4 regions of the Paenarthrobacter sp. NPDC089988 genome follow, and region 3 is predicted to be linked to each of the others. Evidence: riboswitches for the same ligand, from Rfam matches in the RefSeq annotation. Region 3 holds a riboswitch; each other region holds the start of a gene.

Region 1 (5,000 bases), on a different contig from region 3:
ACGAGCGCGAGATCGACCGCGTCGAGGCGATCGTCCGCTCCATGACTCCGCACGAGCGCGTTGCCCCCAAGATCATCAACGGTTCGCGGCGTGCCCGTATTGCCCGGGGTTCCGGTGTCCACGTTTCCGAGGTCAACGGCCTGTTGGAGCGCTTCGGCCAGGCCCAGAAAATGATGAAGAAGCTTGCCCAGGGTGGAGGCATGCCGGGTATGCCCGGGATGCCGGGACTGGGTGGCCCCGGTGGTGGCCGCAAGGGCGGCAAGAATGCGCCGAAGAAGAAGGCCCGCTCAGGCAACCCGGCCAAGGCGGCACAGGAATTGCGCGATGCCGAGGCAAAGCGGGCCGCCGCGGCTTCGGCACCGAAGGGTGCCGCTTTCGGCCAGGGTGCTGCCGATTTCGATCCTTCCTCGCTGAACCTGCCCAAGGGCTTCGACAAGTTCCTGGGCAAGTAGGCAAGTACGCCCAACCGCCGGTCGGTTGGATGTCGGTGCCGTGGAATAGGCTGATCCAATGCACAAGCAGCGCGTAGTTTTTGTCCACGGATTGGGCAGTTTCGGAGCTGCGGCGTGGCCGAAGCAACACGGCATGGCTTTGGATTACGACGCCCTGTTCGTCCGCCGACACGGGTTCCACCCCGTGGCGGAGCCCGTGGAATCGGATGTGCCGGCCGACGTCGCAATCCTGCTGGATTCGCTGGCCAGTTCCGGTGGTGGGCACGTAGTGGCACACGAGCAGGGCGCCATATCCGCCATGCTTGCTGCGGTGGAGCGCCCGGACCTGGTGCATTCCCTGGTCCTGGTTGAGCCGGCGTGTTTGTCCCTGACCGCGGAGTTGCCCGCCACGGCTTCACACCGGGCCCTCATGGAGCCGCTTTTCGACGTGCGGAACAAACTGAACGACGCTGACTACGAACGCGAATACTTCCGGCGCGCGTTTTCTGCCGAGGCCGGCGGGCAGGAAACGCCCGAGGCCAGGCGTTCCGCCCGGAGGCTGCGGCTGCAGGCACCCCCGTGGGAAGCGCAGCTGCACATCGTTCCGGGCGTGCCTACTTTGGTCCTCACCGGCGGTTGGGAACCACTCTATGAGGAGATCGCAGCCTATCTGCAGGAAACCGGTGCCCTCCACTGCGTGGCGGCTGGAGGGCACCGGCCCCAGGACTCGGTGGATGGCGACCGGATCATCCGGAGGTTCATCGCCGAGGCGGGGCGGGCCGGCTCAGTTCGCGCGTCCTGACCCTGCAGGCACCTGCAGCTCGGGCAAGTAGACCTTGCCTCCTGCCGCGAGGAACTCCTGGCTCTTTTCCCGCATACCGCTGTACATGTCAGCAATCGCAGCCTGGGCTTCGGCGGAACCGTACTCGTCCCGGATGTCCTGGCTGATGCGCATGGAGCAGAACTTGGGTCCGCACATGGAGCAGAAATGCGCCGTTTTGGCCGGTTCGGCCGGAAGCGTCTCGTCGTGGAACGATTCTGCGGTTACCGGGTCCAGGGACAGGGCGAACTGGTCCCGCCAACGGAATTCGAAGCGCGCCTTGGAAAGGGCGTCGTCCCGTTCGTTCGCACCTGGATGTCCCTTGGCGAGGTCTGCGGCATGGGCCGCGATCTTGTACGTGATCACGCCCGTCTTGACGTCGTCCTTGTTGGGCAGGCCCAGGTGTTCCTTGGGGGTCACGTAGCAAAGCATGGCCGTGCCGTAGCGGGCAATCTCCGTTGCGCCAATGGCCGAGGTAATGTGGTCGTAGCCCGGCGCGACGTCCGTCACGAGAGGTCCCAGGGTGTAGAAGGGGGCGCCCTTGCACAATTCCTGCTGCCGTTCCACGTTTTCCCGGACCAAGTGGAACGGGATGTGCCCCGGGCCTTCCACCATGACCTGGACGTCGTACTCCCACGCACGCTGGGTCAGCTCGGCCAAGGTATCCAACTCAGCGAACTGCGCGGCATCGTTGGCGTCAGCGGTGGCACCCGGACGGAGGCCGTCTCCCAAGGAGAAAGCGACATCGTACTTGGCGAAGATTTCGCACAGCTCGTCGAAGTGGGTGTAGAGGAAGTTCTCCCTGTGGTGGGCCAGGCACCAGCCCGCCATGATGGAGCCGCCACGCGAAACGATTCCCGTCACGCGGTTGGCCGTCAGGGGAACGTAGCGAAGGAGGACCCCCGCGTGGATGGTCATGTAGTCCACGCCCTGCTCGCACTGCTCAATCACCGTGTCACGGAAGATCTCCCAGGTGAGTTTGTTGGCTTCGCCGTTGACCTTCTCCAGGGCCTGGTAGATGGGGACCGTGCCGATGGGCACGGGGGAGTTGCGGATGATCCACTCGCGGGTGGTGTGGATGTCGTCTCCCGTGGACAGGTCCATGACAGTGTCGGCGCCCCACTGGGTGGCCCATTGCAGCTTGTCCACCTCTTCGGCAATGGAACTGGTCACGGCCGAGTTGCCGATGTTGGCGTTGATTTTCACCAGGAAGGCCTTGCCGATGATCATCGGCTCGGATTCAGGGTGGTTGATGTTGTTCGGGATGATGGCGCGCCCTGCTGCCACTTCGCTGCGGACCAACTCAACGTCGCAGTTTTCCCGCAGCGCCACAAAGCGCATTTCCGGGGTCACGATGCCCTGCTTGGCGTAGTGCATCTGTGTGACGGTCTTGCCTTCCATGGCGCGGAGGGGCACCGGCTGGGCGCCCTTCCATTCCGCAGACGCCGCGCCCCGGCGCACAGCCGACTTGCCGTCGTCGAGCAGGTTCCGTTCACGGCCGCTGTAGCTTTCGGTATCCCGGCGTTCCTCTATCCACGGCCGCCGGAAAGGACGCAGGCCCACCACCGGATCGCTGCCCGGCCCGGCGGTGCGGTAGACCTGCAGGGGAGCGTTGGCCTGGCCGTTCGGCGATGGTTCCAACGCGATTTCGGTCACGGGTACGCGGATGCCGTGGCGGGGATCTTCCAGCCAGGCCAGCGAATGGGACTTCAGCGACTGCGTGACCGTCTCTTCCGGGGAAACGGACTGGTTTTGGGCAGGGCTGTGCTGTGTTTCTGTGGTGCTCAAGGATTACTCACTTCCTTCGCCGGCATTACCCGGACAGGTTCAACGGTCGCAGACTGCCTCAGTCCGATCTCAGCCCCTGCAAGGGCCCCCGTGTGGTCGTAGACGAAGCTACCACAGCTCCCCAGGTGGTCCCAGTCACAAGCCATCGGCCAGGGTGTGGCTGGTGGGGGAGCACTAGGCTTCTGCCATGGCCAACATCATCGAATTCACCGGTCCCGTGCTGGTCGCGGCTGACGAAGAGCACTACGGCATGTGGTCTGTGGGCGGCCTGCTGACCTTTCAACGGCCGCAGAAGGCGCCGGACGTAGTGCTCGAAGGTTGGGTACTGCCGGGTTTTGTCGACGCCCACTGCCACATCGGCCTCGGTCCGGGCGGAAGCGTGAACGAGGAAACCACCTTGGCTCAGGCAGAAGCAGACCGGAACGCCGGTACGCTGCTGATCCGGGACGCCGGTTCTCCCAGCAATACCCGTTGGGTCCAGCAGCGCGCCGATCTTCCACGCTTGATCCGGGCAGGGCGGCACATCGCGCGGAGCCGCCGCTACCTTCGAGGCCTGGGCCACGAGGTGGAGCCCGACGAGCTGGTGGAAACGGTGCGCAAGGAAGCCCGCGACGGTGACGGCTGGGTGAAACTGGTGGGCGACTGGATAGACCGTGGCGTGGGAGACCTCGCCCCGTCGTTTCCGGCCGCCGTGGTCAAGGATGCCATTGCCGCTGCCCACGACGAAGGTGCCCGCGTGACCGCGCACTGCTTTGCCGAAGACACCGTGGACCAGATGCTCGACGCCGGAATCGACTGCATCGAGCACGCCACGGGTCTCTTGCCGCGGCATATATCCCGTTTGGTGGAGCAGCAGGTGCCGATCGTACCCACGCTGGTGAACATCGCTACTTTTCCGGACATCGCCGCACAAGCAATGCCCAAGTTCCCGGACTATGCGCAGCACATGACTGCCCTGTGGGAGCGGCGCCGCGAACGCGTCCTGGAGGCCTTCGAAGCAGGAGTCGCCATCTACGCGGGTACGGACGCCGGAAGCGTCATCAAACACGGCCGGATCGCGGACGAAATGCAGGAACTGCACGACGCCGGCCTGCCGCCTGCCGCTGTCCTCAACGCTGCCACTTGGGGCGCCCGTGCGTGGCTGGGAGCCGACGCCATCAGCGAAGGCGCGAGTGCCGACGTCGTGGTTTGCGGAGAAGACCCCCGGCGCAACGTGGCGACGGTCAGCGAACTCAACCACGTTGTTCTGCGGGGTGCGGTCATGCGCCAGGGAATAAATTGAAACTTCAAGTAATTTAACTAAGTAGAACGAGCCGAAAAGCGGCCACCTTCATTACCAGGAGCTTCACATGACCACCTCATCCACCCAGGACCTGCTGCCTGCCGAACTCACCATGGGCACGGTGATGCTCAAGGTCGGCGACATGAAAGTCATGGGCGACTACTACCAGCGCGCCCTGGGCCTCCAAGTGGTGGCCGAGCAGGACGGCGGCCTGTATTTGGGCCGCCAGGGCAAGCCGGTAGTGCATTTGGCTCCGGCCGCCGGGCTCCAGGTCCCCGGTCGCGGCGAGGCGGGCCTCTTTCACACAGCAATCCTCTTCGAAGACCAGCCGTCTTTGGCCGCCACGATCGCGACCGCCGCGCAGTATGAGCCGCGGGCGTTCGTTGGCAGCGCGGACCATTTGGTGAGCGAAGCCTTCTACTTCACCGACCCCGAGGGCAACGGCATTGAGCTCTACTACGACAAGCCGCGCGAGGTCTGGCAGTGGGACGGCAAGAACGTGGTGATGGACAACGTGGCGCTTCCGCCGCAGGCCTACCTCCAGCAGTACCTCAGTGAAGAGGCCGTGACCGGACAGGCCCGGGCCGGCGCGGGAATCGGGCATGTCCACCTGCAGGTGGGCGACGTGGCCACGGCGCAGAAGTTCTACGTGGATACCCTGGGCTTCGAGCGGACTGCC
Region 2 (5,000 bases), on a different contig from region 3:
GCCATCGTGGTGGCCAAGCTGTTCTACCTGCCGCCCGTTGAACTGAGTGGCCGTTTCAACATCCTCCACGCCATACCGTTCGCGTTGATGTTCCTTGGCAAAGTGGTGGCAGCGAGCTTCCTTGTCCTCTACCTGGCCGTGGTCAAGGGACCCAAGGTGCGCAGCGCCGTCGTGGCTGTTCCTTTGCGGAGCCATGCCGACCTCATGGTGACGGCCACAGGCCACGTCATATCCCTGATTCCGGGCTCGCTGGTAGTGGAAGTGGACCGCTCCACCTCCACGCTCTACCTGCACGCGCTCAATATCTACAGTGAGGAAGATGTGCAGAAGATCCGGCACGAAGTCCAAAACATAGAGGCCGGGTTGATCAGGATCATGGGCACCCGCGAGGAAGTGGAAGCCCTCCGGACTGAATCCGCCGGCATGGAAGGAGCAGCACTGTGAAAGAACTGGTCCTCGTAGTTACCGCGGTGATCCTCAGCCTCGCCGCGGCCGGGGCGATCATCCGGATCGCCGTCGGCCCATCGCTGCTTGACCGCGTGCTCGCTTCCGACGTTCTCCTGGCGATCCTTGGCGCTGCGCTGGCAGTGGATATGGCCGTGAACCGTCACCTGAACAACCTCATGCTCCTGGTTGCCCTGGCCGTGATCGGATTTATCGGGTCAGTGACCGTTGCCCGGTTCGTGGCTGAGCGGAGGGGGCAGGCCAATGACTCCTGATGCAAGCGGCGTGGACCTCGTGATCGATTCGGTCACGGCAGTGTTCCTGGTGGTCGGCGCCCTGATGTCACTGGGTGCCGCCATTGGTTTGTTGCGCTTCCCGGACCTCATGAGCCGCATGCACGCGGCCACCAAACCGCAGGTGTTGGGCTTGTTCCTCATGCTCGCCGCGATCGGCCTGCAGATGCGCACCTGGTGGGTGTGGCCCGTGCTGCTGGTGGCTTGGATCTTCCAGTTGCTCACGGCGCCCGTGGCGGCCCACATGGTGGGGCGTTCGGCCTACCGTACCAAGCATGGGCACCGCGAATTGCTCACCAAGGACGAACTGGAAGCCGTGGTGCAGCGGGCAGCCGAAGGGCGTTCGGAGGATTAGGGCAACGCGGGGTCACTTCAGGCCCATCCGGACGTCCACCATAGGCCGGAAGTGACCCCGCGTAGGTGTTAGACGATGTCCTGGGACTTGGCGAAGCGGGCGATTGCGCGCTGCGTACCCCGGCTGGCCAGGACCTGGATGAGGGTGCTGACAAACGCCGAGATGAGGGCGAACGTCAGCGCTGAGCGGAGGCTCGTTTCCATGTCATCGTTGCCTTTGGGCGGCTTGTTGCCCGTGGCTTTTTCCCATCCCTTGTTGACCAGCTTGGTACCAAGGAAACCCGCGCCGAGGCTCACGCCTGCGCCCAGAAGCTTGAGGAAGAAGTTCATGCCTTCAGCCTAACCTCACAACCCGGCGGATCCTGCTTAGCCCCGGCTCGCCCTCTCCTTGAGGAAGGCGGACAGGGAGCCGGGTGGTGCCAGTACGGGAACCACCTCATGATCCGCGATCCACATGGCATCAACGGAATCGAAACCGGAGATTTCCTTAAGCAGGTAATACGTGGGCGGCATGAGTTGCAGTTTGCCCTCGGCCTCCGCGGACAGGATTCCGTCAACGGGCATCCATAGTGACTGCCAGGCCTCGGTGGTTTGGTGTTGCGGTGCGGCGTCCGGGGCGGGCTTGGCCACGTAGAAGTAGGTATCGAACCGCTTGGGCATGTCCACGGGTGTGATCCAGTTGGCCCACGGCCGAAGGTCGGCCGGATCCAACGTGAGGCCGGCTTCTTCTTGGACTTCGCGGATGGCAGCGGCCAGAACGGTCCCGGAGCTCTTGCTTGCTTGGCTGACGGGCGCGGTGGAATCCGGACCTGCTTCGGCGATTGAGCTCAGCCGCCACTCCCTGGCATGCCGCTCCAGAAGTTTGGGCGGGTAATCCCAGCCCTGGGAATCCCCAGCGTCCACTCGGCCGCCGGGAAACACGACCATCCCCGCAGCGAAATCCATGGTGGATACGCGGTGCTGGACGAAGGCCTCCAGCCCAGCAGACGTATCGCGCAGCAGGATCACGCTGGCTGCGAGGCGGGCTTCGGCCACTGGCTTGGCTGCGTCAAGGTGGCTTGGACCGGGAGTATCCGTCATGCAGCCATTCTCTCAGGTCCGCGTTGTGGGGCCTGCTGTGCGCCCTAAGGGCGGGGAATGGGGCGCAGAGCGGGCCCCGCAACGGATTTATGACCAGCCACATGACCCCGCAAACCCCTTCAGGTGTAAACTGAACCACGCCCACAAGGGCAGATTGATAACGACAGGGGAGCGCCGCCGTCGAATCCTGCAGTGATGTGGGAGACGCGAGGGCGCTGAGAGTGCGGACAGCCGCAGACCCTCGAACCTGATCCGGTTAGTACCGGCGCAAGGGAGTCGAGCTTCTCAGAGTGTCCGGACCCGGGCGGCGTGAGCCGGCCGGGGTATCCGGGGAGCACTTTCCCCTCCTGTAACCTCAGGAGGCAAAGAAATGACCACGGCAAGCGTGAAGAAGACCAGTTATAACTGGCGCGTTGTAGACATTGTGGTGGCAGCGTTGATCGCCATCGCCGGCGGCGTGATTTTCTGGGCATGGTCCCAGGGCGCCGCAATCGTATCCATCCCCATGAACGCGGCCTACCCGCCCCTCACCGGCCTGATCGCCGGTGGCTGGATGATCCCCGCAGTGCTGGGCATGCTCATCATCCGCAAGCCCGGTGCCGCGCTGTTCTGCGAGGCTGTGGCCGCCACCGGCGAGCTCATCATGGGCTCCCAGTACGGCACCACGGTGCTCATCTCCGGTATCTTGCAGGGCCTCGGTGCGGAGCTGGTCTTCGCTGCGTTCCGCTACAAGAAGTTCAACCTGCCCACCTCGCTCCTGGCGGGCGCGGGCGCTGGACTCTTCTGCGGCCTGAATGATTCCTTCGTCCCGTGGGGCTGGAACATTGCCTACGAGGCCGTGGACAAGCTGGCCTACATCGCATTCTGTACCCTGTCCGGCGCGATCATTGCCGGTGCGTTGTCCTGGGTAGCTACCCGCGGACTCGCTTCCACTGGCGTGCTGAGCGCTTTCGCATCCCGCAAGGCTGCGTCGGAGCCAGTCTTCAACTGATGGCCGCCACAAACAGCGGCCAGCCTGCCGCCATCTCCGCCGAGGGATGGGGATGGCGGCACGCAGGGCGGCCCACCCCTGCCATCCACGGCCTGGACCTCCGGATCGAACCCGGGGAGCGCGTGCTCCTGCTGGGTCCCTCCGGAGCCGGCAAGTCGACGCTCCTGCACGCCCTGGCCGGGGTGTTGGGCGATGAGGAAGACGACTCGGACGAAACCGGCTCGCTGCTGATCGACGGCGCACTGCCGCGCGAACAGCGGGGCCGCGCCGGATTGATGCAGCAGGACCCGGAAACGCAGGTGGTCCTGTCCCGCGTGGGCGACGACGTAGCGTTTGGTGCCGAGAACCTTGCCGTTCCGAGGGCAGACATTTGGGCACGCGTCCATGAAGCGCTCGACGACGTCGGGTTGCGTAACGCCGCAGGCGGCGGCCTGGCCCTGGACCACCCGACGGCGGCACTCTCCGGAGGGCAGAAGCAGCGCCTTGCGCTGGCCGGGATTCTGGCGATGCGGCCGGGGCTGCTCCTGCTGGACGAGCCGACAGCCAACCTGGACCCGGCCGGTGTGCTGGAAGTACGCGATGCCGTTGGCCGATGCCTGGACAAGACCGGTGCAACCCTGGTGGTGGTGGAGCACCGGGTGTCCGTGTGGAAGGACCTGGTAAACCGGATCGTGGTCCTGCAGCCCGGTGGCGGGGTCCTCCTGGACGGGCATCCGGACCACGTGCTCTCCGAGGCCCGCACCATGCTCATTGATGCCGGCGTGTGGGTTCCCGGCTACGTCCCGCGGACCCGGGGCAGGAACGCCGACCCTGCGGGACAGGCACCGTTGCTTCTGGCCGCACAGGACCTTGCTGTGTCCCGGGAAAAACCCCGTCGCCGGGGGTTCAAGAGCATCCCACCCGTGCCTGTCCAAGCCGGCGTTACCGCGCAGGTCAGGGCCGGACAAGCATTGACCATCACGGGTCCCAACGGTGCGGGCAAGTCCACGTTCGCGCTCACCATGGCGGGCCTTCTGGCGCCGGTGCACGGCAAGGTGTCTGCCGCCGTCGAACTTTCCCAAGGCGCCGGGATCAATCCCTTCGCGTGGAAAGCAGACCAGCTGATCTCCCGCATCGGCACCGTTTTCCAGGAGCCGGAACACCAGTTCGTCACGGGCAAGGTCCTGGACGAGCTCATGTTCGGCCCCAGGCATTTGGGCCACGGCGAGGAACGCGTCGACGAGTTGCTTGAGCGGCTGCGGCTGACGCACTTGGTGGACGCGAACCCCTACACCCTTTCCGGCGGCGAGAAACGAAGGCTGTCTGTGGCCACTGTCCTGGCGGCGCATCCCCAAGTGCTGGTGCTCGACGAACCTACGTTTGGTCAGGACGCGAACACGTGGGCTGAGCTGGCCTCGTTCCTGTCGGAGTTGCTGGACCAAGGAACGGCCGTGGTCTCGGTGACCCACGACGAGGAGTTCAGCGCCGTCCTGGGCGGTACGGAACTGCGCCTCACCCCAGCGAACCAGGCCGAAAAACAGGAAGCAGGTGCGGCATGAGGGAGACCCTAAGCCTCAGTGGCAACCAGGCCCTGTTGACGCGGGCAAACCCGTTGGCAAAGTTCGTGGCCGTGTTCTTGATTTCCATGGTGCTGGCCTTGTCCATCGACTGGGTTTCGGCGTCGATCGCCCTCGTGGCGGAGCTCGCGCTGTTCCCGCTGGCCGGACTCACCATCCGGCTTCTGTGGGTCCGGGCCTGGCCGCTCATCATCGCGGCAGCCATTGGCGGCTGGAGTACCGCGATCGTGGCCGCTGACAGCGGCGCTGTACTGCTCGACGTCGGACTCTGGTCCATCAGCG
Region 3 (5,000 bases):
AGGATCCCCACTTTGCCGTCGAGCATCATGCGGGCCGCGGCCATGCCCGTCATGAGGGAGATCTGGGCGTTCCAATCCTCCACGGGAAGCGAAGGGGCAGCCACAATCCGGTACCCGCCGCCGCCTGTTGCCTGGATGATCTCCTGCTCGGGCATGTTGAGGCTGGCACCACCACGCTTGCGTTCCAGCTCCACGCGTTTCAGCCCGACCTCCTTCAGCAGTTGGAGCACCGGAAGGGCCGAGCCGGAATCGATCTGCTCCTGGGCGCCCTTGTAGCTCAGTTTCGCGCGGCTCCGGACCGTGGCGCGCGCGACGGAGACGGATGCGACGTCCGCGTTCGCATCGAGGTCGAAGTCCCACACGAACGCCCCGCAATCCTGCCCTGCCAACAGGCTGCCGGCATGCTCGCTGATCACCTCCGGGTGCAGGGGAATCCGGCCGTCGGGAGCGTAGTAGGTCTGGCCGCGCTGCCTGGTTTCGGCGTCCAAGGCTCCATCGGGAACAACAAAGGAGGGGACATCCGCAATGGCGTAAAGGACTTTGTAGCCCTCGCCTGCACGGTCGATGAAAAGGGCCTGGTCCAAGTCGGTGGAGGTGGCGGGATCAATGGTGACAAAGGGAACGTCGAGCAAGTCCCGGGCGGGGAGTTGATGGTGTTCAACGGCCGCGCGTGCCTCCGCCAGCGCTTCGTCGGGGTACTCCGCGGGCAGTTCCAGCTCGGTCCTGAGCGCGGCCAAGGACTCCGCGAGCTGGTCGGAAGAATCGTCGACGTTGGGCGCTATCCGATGATGTGACACGAAAGTCAGACTAGCCCGAATTCGACGGATAGTCTTGGAACATGGGCACCTCCACAGGCCGCAACGACTCCCCGGGACAGTTCGCCGCCGGGCTGCTGGGTGCCATGGCCTACGGGGAGTTGTCCGCCTTTGGCCGGTTGTCCTCCGACTCCCGCATGGCACCCACGCTTCGCGAACGGGCCATGCTGGCCAAGATCGCTGTTGGCGCCTTCGGAAACTACGCCGTGATCAGTGGCCGGCTCACCGAAATGGGGAACGATCCAGAGGACGCCATGCTTCCGTTCCAGGGTTCCTTCGACCACTTCCACGAGCGGACCCCACCCGGAGACTGGTTCGAGTCGGTGACGAAGGCTTATGTCATAGACACCGTCTCGGCCGACTTTTACCGAACCGTCGCCGGGTTCCTCGATTCCGGGATCCAGCATTTCGTCCAGCAGGTCTGCTCGGCCGACCAGGCTACGGAGGCCCTGCGGATCCTGCTGCGCCGGGCACTGCGGGATGACCCCCGGCTGGCTTCGCGGCTTTCGCTCTGGGGCCGCAGGATTGTGGGGGAGGCCCTCACCCAGGCCCAGCGGGTGGGCCTGGAACACCCGGATCTGGGACCACTGCTGCGCGATGGACGCGGATCCCGGGCCGCAGTCCATCAGCTCACCGCCGAGTTGGCCGAACGGCACCGGCGCCGCATGACGGGGCTTGGGCTGACGGCCTAGGCCGCGTCGAGCGCCGCAAGCAGTGCCCGCGCGGCCGCCGTCGGGTCCGCCGCCTCGGTGATGGCGCGAACCACCACGATGCGGCTGGCGCCGGCGGCAACTACTTGTTCCACGTTTCCAAGGTCCACCCCACCAATGGCGAACCAGGGCAGGTCCACCCCGGCCTGCTTTACGGCCTCCGCAGCATATGTGACCAAGTCCAGCCCCACAGCAGCGCGGCCCGGTTTTGTGGGCGTCGCCCAGAGCGGGCCTACGCAGAAGTAGTCCAGGCCACCAGTGCCCCGGGAAGCGGCCACTGCCGCGTCCACCTGCCCAGGCGAGTGGGTGGAAAGGCCGATTGTTTCCCCCTCCGGGAGCAGCTCACGGGCCGCCCTTAAAGGGATGTCCTTTTGGCCGATGTGGAACACCGGAGCCCCGGAAATACGGGCAACATCGGCACGGTCGTTGACGGCCCAGAGGCGTCCGTGGCGGCTGGCAACCTTGTTCAGGACCTCCAGCAGTTCCAATTCTTCGGCAGCCTCGAGCGTCTTGTCGCGGAGCTGGATAATATCCACTCCGCCCTCGAACGCGGCGTCCACAAAGTCTTCGAAATCGTCCTGCCGCCGGCGGGCGTCGGTGCACAAATACAGGCGGGCAGGGGAAAGGAGATCAGGCTGGGTCATGCAAACCAGAGTAGTTCCTCTAAACTGGGCACGTACTGCGGGAGCCGCGACGATCGTCTTTATGACCGTCCGGCTGAGAGGGCTTCAGCGCCGACCGCTTGACCTGATCCGGCTAGTACCGGCGTAGGGAAGGGAATCCATGGCAGAAGCCATTCACGCAGATGTCGCCGTCATCGGGGGCGGCGTCATTGGACTCGGAATCGCGCACGAGGCGCGACGCCTGGGCCGTTCAGTGGTCCTCATCGATCCGGCACCGGCAAGTGGAGCAACCTTTGCCGCCGCCGGCATGTTGGCGCCCGTCAGCGAGCTCCACTACCAGGAGGAAGACCTCCTGGAACTCATGCTGGAATCGTCGCGGCGCTGGCCTGCTTTCGTGGACGGCCTCGCCGGGTCGAGGGAAGCCGCCGGATACCGCACGACGGCGACCCTCGCCGTGGGTGCCGACGCCGCCGACCGCCGTGCGCTCGCGGACCTCCGGGCTGTCCAGGTGGCCGAGGGCCTCCAGGTGGAACCACTCCTGCTGCGGGACGCCCGTGCGCGCGAGCCATTGTTGAGTCCCCAAATTTCCTGCGCGTTCCACATTCCGGCCGACCACCAGGTGGATCCCCGCAAGCTCGCAACGTGCCTCCTGGCAGGTTTGGCTGCCCACCGTCCCACCGATACCAGTTGGATCGAGGGGGCCGGCGATGGCTTCCACCTTCGGGAAGCGGCCGTCCGCCTGCTCTGGGAGGATGGACGCGTAGCCGGCGTTGAAACCAGCAGCGGTGGGCGGGTCCTGGCCAGGGAAACAGTCCTTGCCAATGGCCTGGACGCTGCAACCGTCAACAGCCTCCCGGAGCAACTCCATCTCCCGTTGAGGCCCGTCTACGGGGACATCCTCAGGCTCCGCGTCCCGGAGTCCCTGCAGCCCCTTGTCACTTGCACCATCCGCGGAATGGTGCGGGGTGTGCCGGTCTACATCGTTCCCAGGGAGGACGGGACCGTGGTAATCGGGGCCACCCAACGCGAAGACGGATTGTCTGCCAGTTCCAACGCCGTCTCGGCCGGGGGCGTCTACCAACTCCTGCGCGATGCCCAGGTCCTGGTGCCCGCCGTCGCAGAACTGGAACTCCTCGAAGCGACAGCCCGCGCCAGGCCGGGAACTCCGGACAATGCACCGTTGCTGGGACGGGTGGCCGGCACCGGCGGAGAGGTCCAGGGCCTCATTGTCGCCACGGGCTTCTTCCGGCACGGAGTTCTCCTGACGCCCGCAGCCGCGGCCATCGTGGGCGGCTTGATAACGGGCTCCGCCGATCCCCGGTGGGTGCGCTTCAGGCCGGACCGCTTTGGGCCGCCGGGAAGTGCACCCGCCATCAATACCTCCTCCGCGCACACAGGACCATTCACCAAGGAATCAGCATGAACATCAAACTCAACGGGGCAGACCACTCAGTAGTGGACGGGGCCTCCGTCAGCACCCTTGTCACGTCCGTCACCGGCCGCGCACTGGACCACCGCGGACAGGCGGCCGACGGCGGCAAGCTGGGTGTCGCCGTCGCACGCAACTCCGAAGTAGTGCCGCGCAGCCAGTGGGCCGCAACGGACCTCGCCGAAGGCGATGAGCTGGAACTCGTTACCGCAGTCCAAGGAGGCTGAACCATGACCACAACAAGCATCGAAACCCGGATTGACCCCTTGGTCATTGACGGTGTTGAACTGACGTCCCGCCTCATCATGGGAACGGGAGGCGCCCCCAGCCTCGAAGGCCTCGGAGCCGCACTCCTGGCCTCCGGGACGGAACTGACCACCGTGGCCATGCGGCGCTACTCTCCGGCAGAGGCCGGTTCACTCTTCCAACTCCTGGTGGACAACAGCATCCGCGTGCTGCCCAACACCGCAGGCTGCTTCACGGCCAAGGACGCCGTGCTGACCGCTGAACTGGCCCGAGAGGCGCTGGAGACCGACTGGGTCAAGCTCGAGGTCATCGCGGACGAACACACCCTTCTTCCTGACGCGGTGGAGCTCGTGGAGGCCACGGAACAATTGGTGAACCGGGGCTTCAAGGTGTTCGCGTACACCAACGACGATCCCGTGTTGGCCCTGCGCCTGGAGAACCTTGGCGCCACTGCCGTCATGCCGCTCGGCGCGCCGATCGGAACGGGCCTGGGTATCCTCAATCCGCACAATATCGAGGTCATCGTCTCCCGCGCTTCTGTTCCGGTGGTCCTGGACGCGGGTATCGGCACGGCCTCCGACGCGGCGCTTGCCATGGAGCTGGGGTGTGACGCTGTCCTCCTGGCCACCGCTGTGACCCGGGCCCAGAACCCGGCCCTGATGGGCGAGGCTTTCAAACACGCCGTGCTGTCTGGCCGGTTCGCCCGTCAGGCCGGACGGATTCCACGCCGGGAGCACGCCCTGGCGTCATCGGCCATGGAGGGCCGCGCAGAGTTCCTCTGACACTTAAACAGCTGTGGCCACCACCCTTTGGGGCGGTGGCCACAGCTGTTTAAGCACCCGGTTTTGTCCGGGAATTGCCTAGAGGCGCAGGGCCTTGGTCAGGGCCGTAGTATCCCGCGAGGTGCGCGTACGGCCCAGGTAGACCACGGCGCCTGCCGCAGCAGCTGTACCCAGCACGATGGGCAGCACATAGGGAATCCACGTCAGCCCAGGCTGGTAGCCCAGGCCGGCCGCGATGAAAGCCACCCAGGCCAGTGCGCCGATGCCCAACGACACTCCGGCCGGCAGGGCAATGCCGTACTTGCCGTGCCGTTTGTCATTTGCCCACACCAGGAAACCGGTGGCGACAGTCGCAAACGCAACAACGACGAGTGAAAGCATGGGGACTCCTTAGC
Region 4 (5,000 bases), on a different contig from region 3:
CGAAGAAGGCAGTCTCGTAGCGGCACGAATGGGCGAAAGCCTCCACCATGGCAGCCCGGTCCTGGCTGGAAGCGACCACCGCGGCCGCGTCCGTGAAGCCGATGGCCTTGCGGGTGGCCTCGGCGAAGTCTTCGTCGGCGTAGGTCTTCAACCAGTCCGCATACGCGTGCTCCGACGGGGACCCTGCCTTGACGTAATTGGCGTGGAGCTGGTGTCCCACCTCGGCGTAGAGCCAGTAGCAGGGCAGGATCGCCGCCAGCAGCACGCCGTAGCTTCCCGAGGCCGACGCCGCCAGCAGGTGGTCTACGTAGGCCTTGGTGACAGGACCGGTGTGGGTGGCGGCCTGCCTGGTGCTCAGCCAATTCCGGTGCAGTTCGGATTCGACTTCGAGGCAGAGCTGCGAGGACCTGGCCCAGAACAGCTGCTCTTCCTCGGTGGGAGCGAGGGCACCTGCCCGTGCCAGCACCCGCGAGTAGCCGTTGAGGTAAAGGGCATCCTGCGCGAGGTAGTAGTTGAACTGTGGTTCTGGAAGGCTGCCCGACTCCAACCCCTGGATGAAGTCGAGGCCGTAGATGGCGTCCAGTTCCGGTGCCGCCTCCTCCCACAGGCGGGCGGCGAAAGCCCCTGGGCCTCCAGCCTGCTGTGCTTGGTGGAAGTGGTTGATGGGGCCGCTGCCGTGACCCACCTCCAGCACATCCGCGGTGGCCAGGGCCTGCAGGAGCCAGGGTTTGACCTCCCGCAGCGACGCTTCCCAGTCTCCCGTCCGTGCCTGGACCGTGGCCAGTGCCGAGGACAACGAGCAGCCCGTTCCATGGCTGTTCTTCGTCTCCACCCGTGGCCCTGCCACCGAGACAAGGTCCTGCCGCAGCAGCCCGCTGGTGTTGACGAGCGCATCTGGGCACTCGGCTCCTGCCAAGTGTCCGCCCTTCACCAGCACGGTGTTTCCGCATTCGGCAGCGAGCCGCTTGCCTTGTTCGAGGGCGGTGGACCAGTCCGTGGCTTCTGGCTCCCCCAACAGCATGGCGAGTTCAGGAATGTTGGGGGTGATGAGGTCGGCCAGCGGCAAAAGTTCGCGCAGTGCGGCTTCGGCGGATTCCCGGAGTAGCCGGTCACCGCTGGTAGCTACCATGACCGGGTCAAGGACCACGACGGCGGGACGCACCTTCTCGAGCCAGCGACGCACCTCGCCGATCACTTCGGCGTCGCCCAGCATCCCGATCTTGACGGCGTCGATGGTTACATCGCTGCTGATCGCCTCAAGCTGCTGCCGCAAGAAGTCCACGGGCGGAACATGGACTGCGGTGACACCCAGGGTGTTTTGCGCCGTGAGCGCCGTGACCACGGCCATCCCGTAGCCACCGTGGGCGGCAATGCTTTTCAAGTCCGCCTGGATTCCTGCGCCGCCGGAGGGGTCGGAGCCCGCGATGCTGAGGACGCGCGGGTATTGCCGGCGGCTGGGGGCCACGGCGTAGACGGCTGAATTCAACGATGAAGTCATGAGGGACATCCCTTCGCCGGTGCTAACCGGACAGGTTCAACGGGTCTGGATCTCAGCCCGGCCCAACGCCTGGCACCCCGTGTCAGTGACCAAGCCTAACGGACCGAGGGTCCGGCAGTAGCTACTGCCGGACCCTCGGTCGGTTACATGACGTTGGCAATGCCTAGAGTTCCGAGGCCGGAACCCCCACGCCGAGGATAATCGGCTCAGAAGCAGCGGACTCCTTCTTGGCCTGCTCCTGCGGCGCTTTGGCTTCATGGGCCGCTCCCCCACCGGTGGCGGCGGATACCTCGTGGTGCTCCACCGTGGTCTCATTGGCGGCACCCTGCGCTCGGCTGGCGCTGCGGTTCCGGCGACCACGCCGGCCGCGGGTACGGCTGGACGGATCGCTTTCCTCCGCAGCATCCTGCCGGGACGGGACGGTTTCCGCCGGAGCAGCAGCAGGGGCGGCAAGCCCAGCCTGGCTTTCGACAGCCACAGGACCCCCACCCAGGTGGGAGAAAGCCTCGGCCAACAGGTCCAAAGTCATGGCAGGCTTCTCGGAAGCTGGCTCCTCGTGGTGTTCCACGAAGGGCAGGGCAACCTCTTCACCGCCGAACCGGAGCACCGGCGTGGCACGCGGGGTGCCTTCGACGGCACCTGAATCCGGCACCTCGTCAGAGTGCTCTGCAACAGCCCCGGTTGCGGCGGCTGCGGCACGTGCTTCCTCCTCGGCCCGGTGAACCTCGTCATCGTGCAGGTGGGCAGCGTGCGCTGCGGCGGCAATCGTGGCCAGGGCAGCCCTGGTGGCCTGGGCTTTGGCCTGGCGGGCCGGGTCCACCGGCTCGGGAGCCGGCGTCGAAGGCGCGGACGAAGCGGCAGTATGGACCGGCGTCGAGCTCTCTACCGGCTGTCCGCCGCCTTTGCCGCGGCGTCGCTTCCGCTCAGTCCGGGTGGAAGGCTGCTGCTGGCTTTCGGTGTGGGGCCGGTGCTGCTCGGCGGCAACAACGTTGGCACGCCGGTGCTCGACGGGCTCGTCGTGGGTCACCACACCGCGTCCGGCACAGTGCTCGCACTGCTCGCCAAAGACCTCAAGCAAGCCCGTGCCCATGCGCTTGCGCGTCATCTGCACCAGGCCGAGCGATGTCACTTCGGCCACCTGATGCTTGGTACGGTCGCGGCCCAGGCATTCAACCAGCCGGCGGAGCACCAGGTCCCGGTTGGATTCGAGCACCATATCGATGAAGTCGATGACGATGATGCCACCGATATCGCGCAGGCGAAGCTGGCGGACTACTTCCTCGGCCGCTTCAAGGTTGTTCTTGGTGACCGTCTCCTCAAGGTTTCCACCGCTGCCGGTGAACTTGCCGGTGTTGACGTCCACCACGGTCATGGCCTCGGTACGGTCGATCACCAGGGATCCACCGGACGGCAGGAAGACCTTGCGTTCCAGGGCCTTGTGGATCTGCTCATCGATGCGCCAAGCCGAGAAAATGTCCTGGTCCTTGGTCCACTTCTCGAGCCGGCCCACCAGATCCGGCGCCACATAGGTGACGTAAGCCTCAATGGTGTCCCAGGCGTCGTCACCGGAGACGATCAGCTTGGAGAAGTCCTCGTTGAAGACGTCACGGACCACCTTGATGGTGAGGTCCGGTTCGCCGTAGAGCAGTTCCGGCGCCAGCACCTTGGTGGAGGAAGCCTGCCCTTCGATGCCTTCCCACTGCGCGCGGAGCCGGTTGATGTCGTGGGTCAGTTCTTCTTCCGACGCACCTTCAGCGGCGGTGCGGACAATGACGCCGGCGTTTTCGGGCAAGCGGTCCTTGAGGATGCGCTTGAGGCGGTTGCGTTCGACGTCGGGCAGCTTGCGGGAGATGCCTGTCATGGACCCACCGGGCACGTACACCAAGTAACGGCCCGGGAGGGAAATCTGGCTTGTGAGGCGGGCACCCTTGTGGCCCACGGGATCCTTGGTGACCTGGACCAGGACGGAGTCGCCGGACTTCAGCGCGTTCTCGATCCGGCGCGGCTGTCCTTCAAGGTTGACCGCGTCCCAGTTCACTTCACCGGCATACAGCACCGCGTTGCGGCCGCGTCCGATGTCCACGAAGGCAGCTTCCATGGACGGCAGCACGTTCTGCACCTTGCCGAGGTAGACGTTGCCGATCAGCGAGTCCTGCTGGGTCTTGGAAACAAAGTGCTCGGCCAGCACGCCGTCCTCCAGGACACCGATCTGGATCCTGTCATCGCGCTGACGGACGATCATCTGCCGGTCCACGGATTCGCGGCGGGCAAGGAACTCGGCCTCGGTAATGACCTGGCGACGACGGCCCGTCTCCCTGGACTCGCGTCGGCGCTGCTTCTTGGCCTCAAGCCGCGTGGAACCCTTGACGCTGGCCACGCGGTTGGAACTTGTGGATTCCGAAACGGGCCGCGGTGCGCGGACGCGGGTCACCGTGTTGGGCGGATCGTCATCCGAACCACCGGTCAGTTCAAGATCCTGGTCGCCACGGCGGCGACGGCGGCGTCGACGCGAGGTGACGCCGTCTTCAAGGGGTTCGGCGGCCGGCGACTCGTCATCGTCGGATTCCTCGCCGGACTCCTCGGACCCGTTCTCCTCACGGTCCGTTGCGCGGCGACCGCGGCGTCCACGGCTCCGGCGTCGACGACGGCTTCCCGATTCCTCCAACTCGCCGTCACCGTTGTCCTCGGCGTCTTCGGCGGTTTCTTCCCCTTTTTCCTCCGCTGCCGGACGGACCACCGTGCTGAGGTCGGGCGCCTGGAAAATCATGGACGTGATGGAAACGGGCTCCAGGAAAAGGGCCGAGGAGCCGGGGGCGGCGTCTGCATCGGTTTCCGCTCCGTTGGCGGCCTCCGGCTCGGCGGCTGCGCCGCCTGCCGGGGTGGGGGCGGGCGCTGCTTCCGCGCTGGCTTCCGGTTCGGCGGCTGCGCCGCCTGCCGGGGTGGGGGCGGGCGTTGCTTCTGCGCCGCCTGCCTCCGTGGTGGGTTCCTGCACGCTAGTGGCTTCGGCTTCTGCCTTGGGCTTGGCAGTCCGACGACGGCGGACCGGCTTTTCCGAGGCGGCTTCGGTTTCTGCTTCGGGGGCTGATGCTCCGGAGCCGGCTTCTGCCTCAGTCTGGACTGCTGCTTCGGCGGCGTCGCCTAGGCCGGGAAGGGTTTCGGCCGGATCGGCCTTCTTGCGTGCGCGGCTGCGGCGGGCCGGGGCCTTGGGGGCTTCTTCAGGGGCGGCGGCTGCTTCGACGGCGGCGCTTTCGGCCTCAGGGGCGGCGGCTGGTTCTGCCGCGGCGTCCGGGGCTTCCTCTGCTACCTGTGCTGCGGGCTTTGCCGCGGCTTTGCGCGGCGCGCGCGTGGTCCTGGCGCGGGTGGCCTTCTTGGGTGCCTCCGCTGCTTCCGCAGAAGCTGCCTGATCATTAACGGCTACAACCTGGTCATTATCCATATGTGGCAACACTCCTGCCCCAGCGACGCCGCCACATCCAGCGCCCAGTGGGGCAAATATTGTCAA

Evidence for each region. Region 3 has a riboswitch for thiamine pyrophosphate ahead of thiO (glycine oxidase ThiO). Riboswitches for the same ligand answer to the same signal wherever they lie in the genome.
Region 1: it holds a riboswitch for thiamine pyrophosphate, as region 3 does, so the genes downstream of both, thiC (phosphomethylpyrimidine synthase ThiC) here and thiO (glycine oxidase ThiO) in region 3, are expected to answer to the same signal.
Region 2: it holds a riboswitch for thiamine pyrophosphate, as region 3 does, so the genes downstream of both, ACIPV6_RS12650 (ECF transporter S component) here and thiO (glycine oxidase ThiO) in region 3, are expected to answer to the same signal.
Region 4: it holds a riboswitch for thiamine pyrophosphate, as region 3 does, so the genes downstream of both, thiD (bifunctional hydroxymethylpyrimidine kinase/phosphomethylpyrimidine kinase) here and thiO (glycine oxidase ThiO) in region 3, are expected to answer to the same signal.

Annotation. Positions count from the first base shown of each region.
Region 1 covers NZ_JBIVGD010000001.1:175,634-180,633, forward strand. The annotation lists gene ffh (signal recognition particle protein) at 1-452, shown strand, start outside; gene ACIPV6_RS00805 (alpha/beta fold hydrolase) at 511-1,233, shown strand; gene thiC (phosphomethylpyrimidine synthase ThiC) at 1,216-3,039, opposite strand; TPP riboswitch at 3,034-3,141, opposite strand; gene ACIPV6_RS00815 (amidohydrolase family protein) at 3,227-4,321, shown strand; gene ACIPV6_RS00820 (VOC family protein) at 4,389-5,000, shown strand, end outside.
Region 2 covers NZ_JBIVGD010000009.1:138,089-143,088, reverse strand. The annotation lists gene ACIPV6_RS12675 (Na+/H+ antiporter subunit E) at 1-444, shown strand, start outside; gene ACIPV6_RS12670 (monovalent cation/H+ antiporter complex subunit F) at 441-719, shown strand; gene mnhG (monovalent cation/H(+) antiporter subunit G) at 709-1,092, shown strand; gene ACIPV6_RS12660 (DUF4235 domain-containing protein) at 1,161-1,421, opposite strand; gene ACIPV6_RS12655 (NUDIX hydrolase) at 1,458-2,171, opposite strand; TPP riboswitch at 2,327-2,463, shown strand; gene ACIPV6_RS12650 (ECF transporter S component) at 2,542-3,162, shown strand; gene ACIPV6_RS12645 (ABC transporter ATP-binding protein) at 3,162-4,700, shown strand; gene ACIPV6_RS12640 (energy-coupling factor transporter transmembrane component T family protein) at 4,697-5,000, shown strand, end outside.
Region 3 covers NZ_JBIVGD010000002.1:271,046-276,045, forward strand. The annotation lists gene ACIPV6_RS04580 (RNB domain-containing ribonuclease) at 1-797, opposite strand, end outside; gene ACIPV6_RS04585 (ferritin-like fold-containing protein) at 839-1,507, shown strand; gene thiE (thiamine phosphate synthase) at 1,504-2,169, opposite strand; TPP riboswitch at 2,197-2,316, shown strand; gene thiO (glycine oxidase ThiO) at 2,309-3,571, shown strand; gene thiS (sulfur carrier protein ThiS) at 3,568-3,804, shown strand; gene ACIPV6_RS04605 (thiazole synthase) at 3,808-4,605, shown strand; gene ACIPV6_RS04610 (hypothetical protein) at 4,684-4,986, opposite strand.
Region 4 covers NZ_JBIVGD010000001.1:259,626-264,625, reverse strand. The annotation lists gene thiD (bifunctional hydroxymethylpyrimidine kinase/phosphomethylpyrimidine kinase) at 1-1,498, opposite strand, end outside; TPP riboswitch at 1,490-1,588, opposite strand; gene ACIPV6_RS01245 (Rne/Rng family ribonuclease) at 1,662-4,934, opposite strand.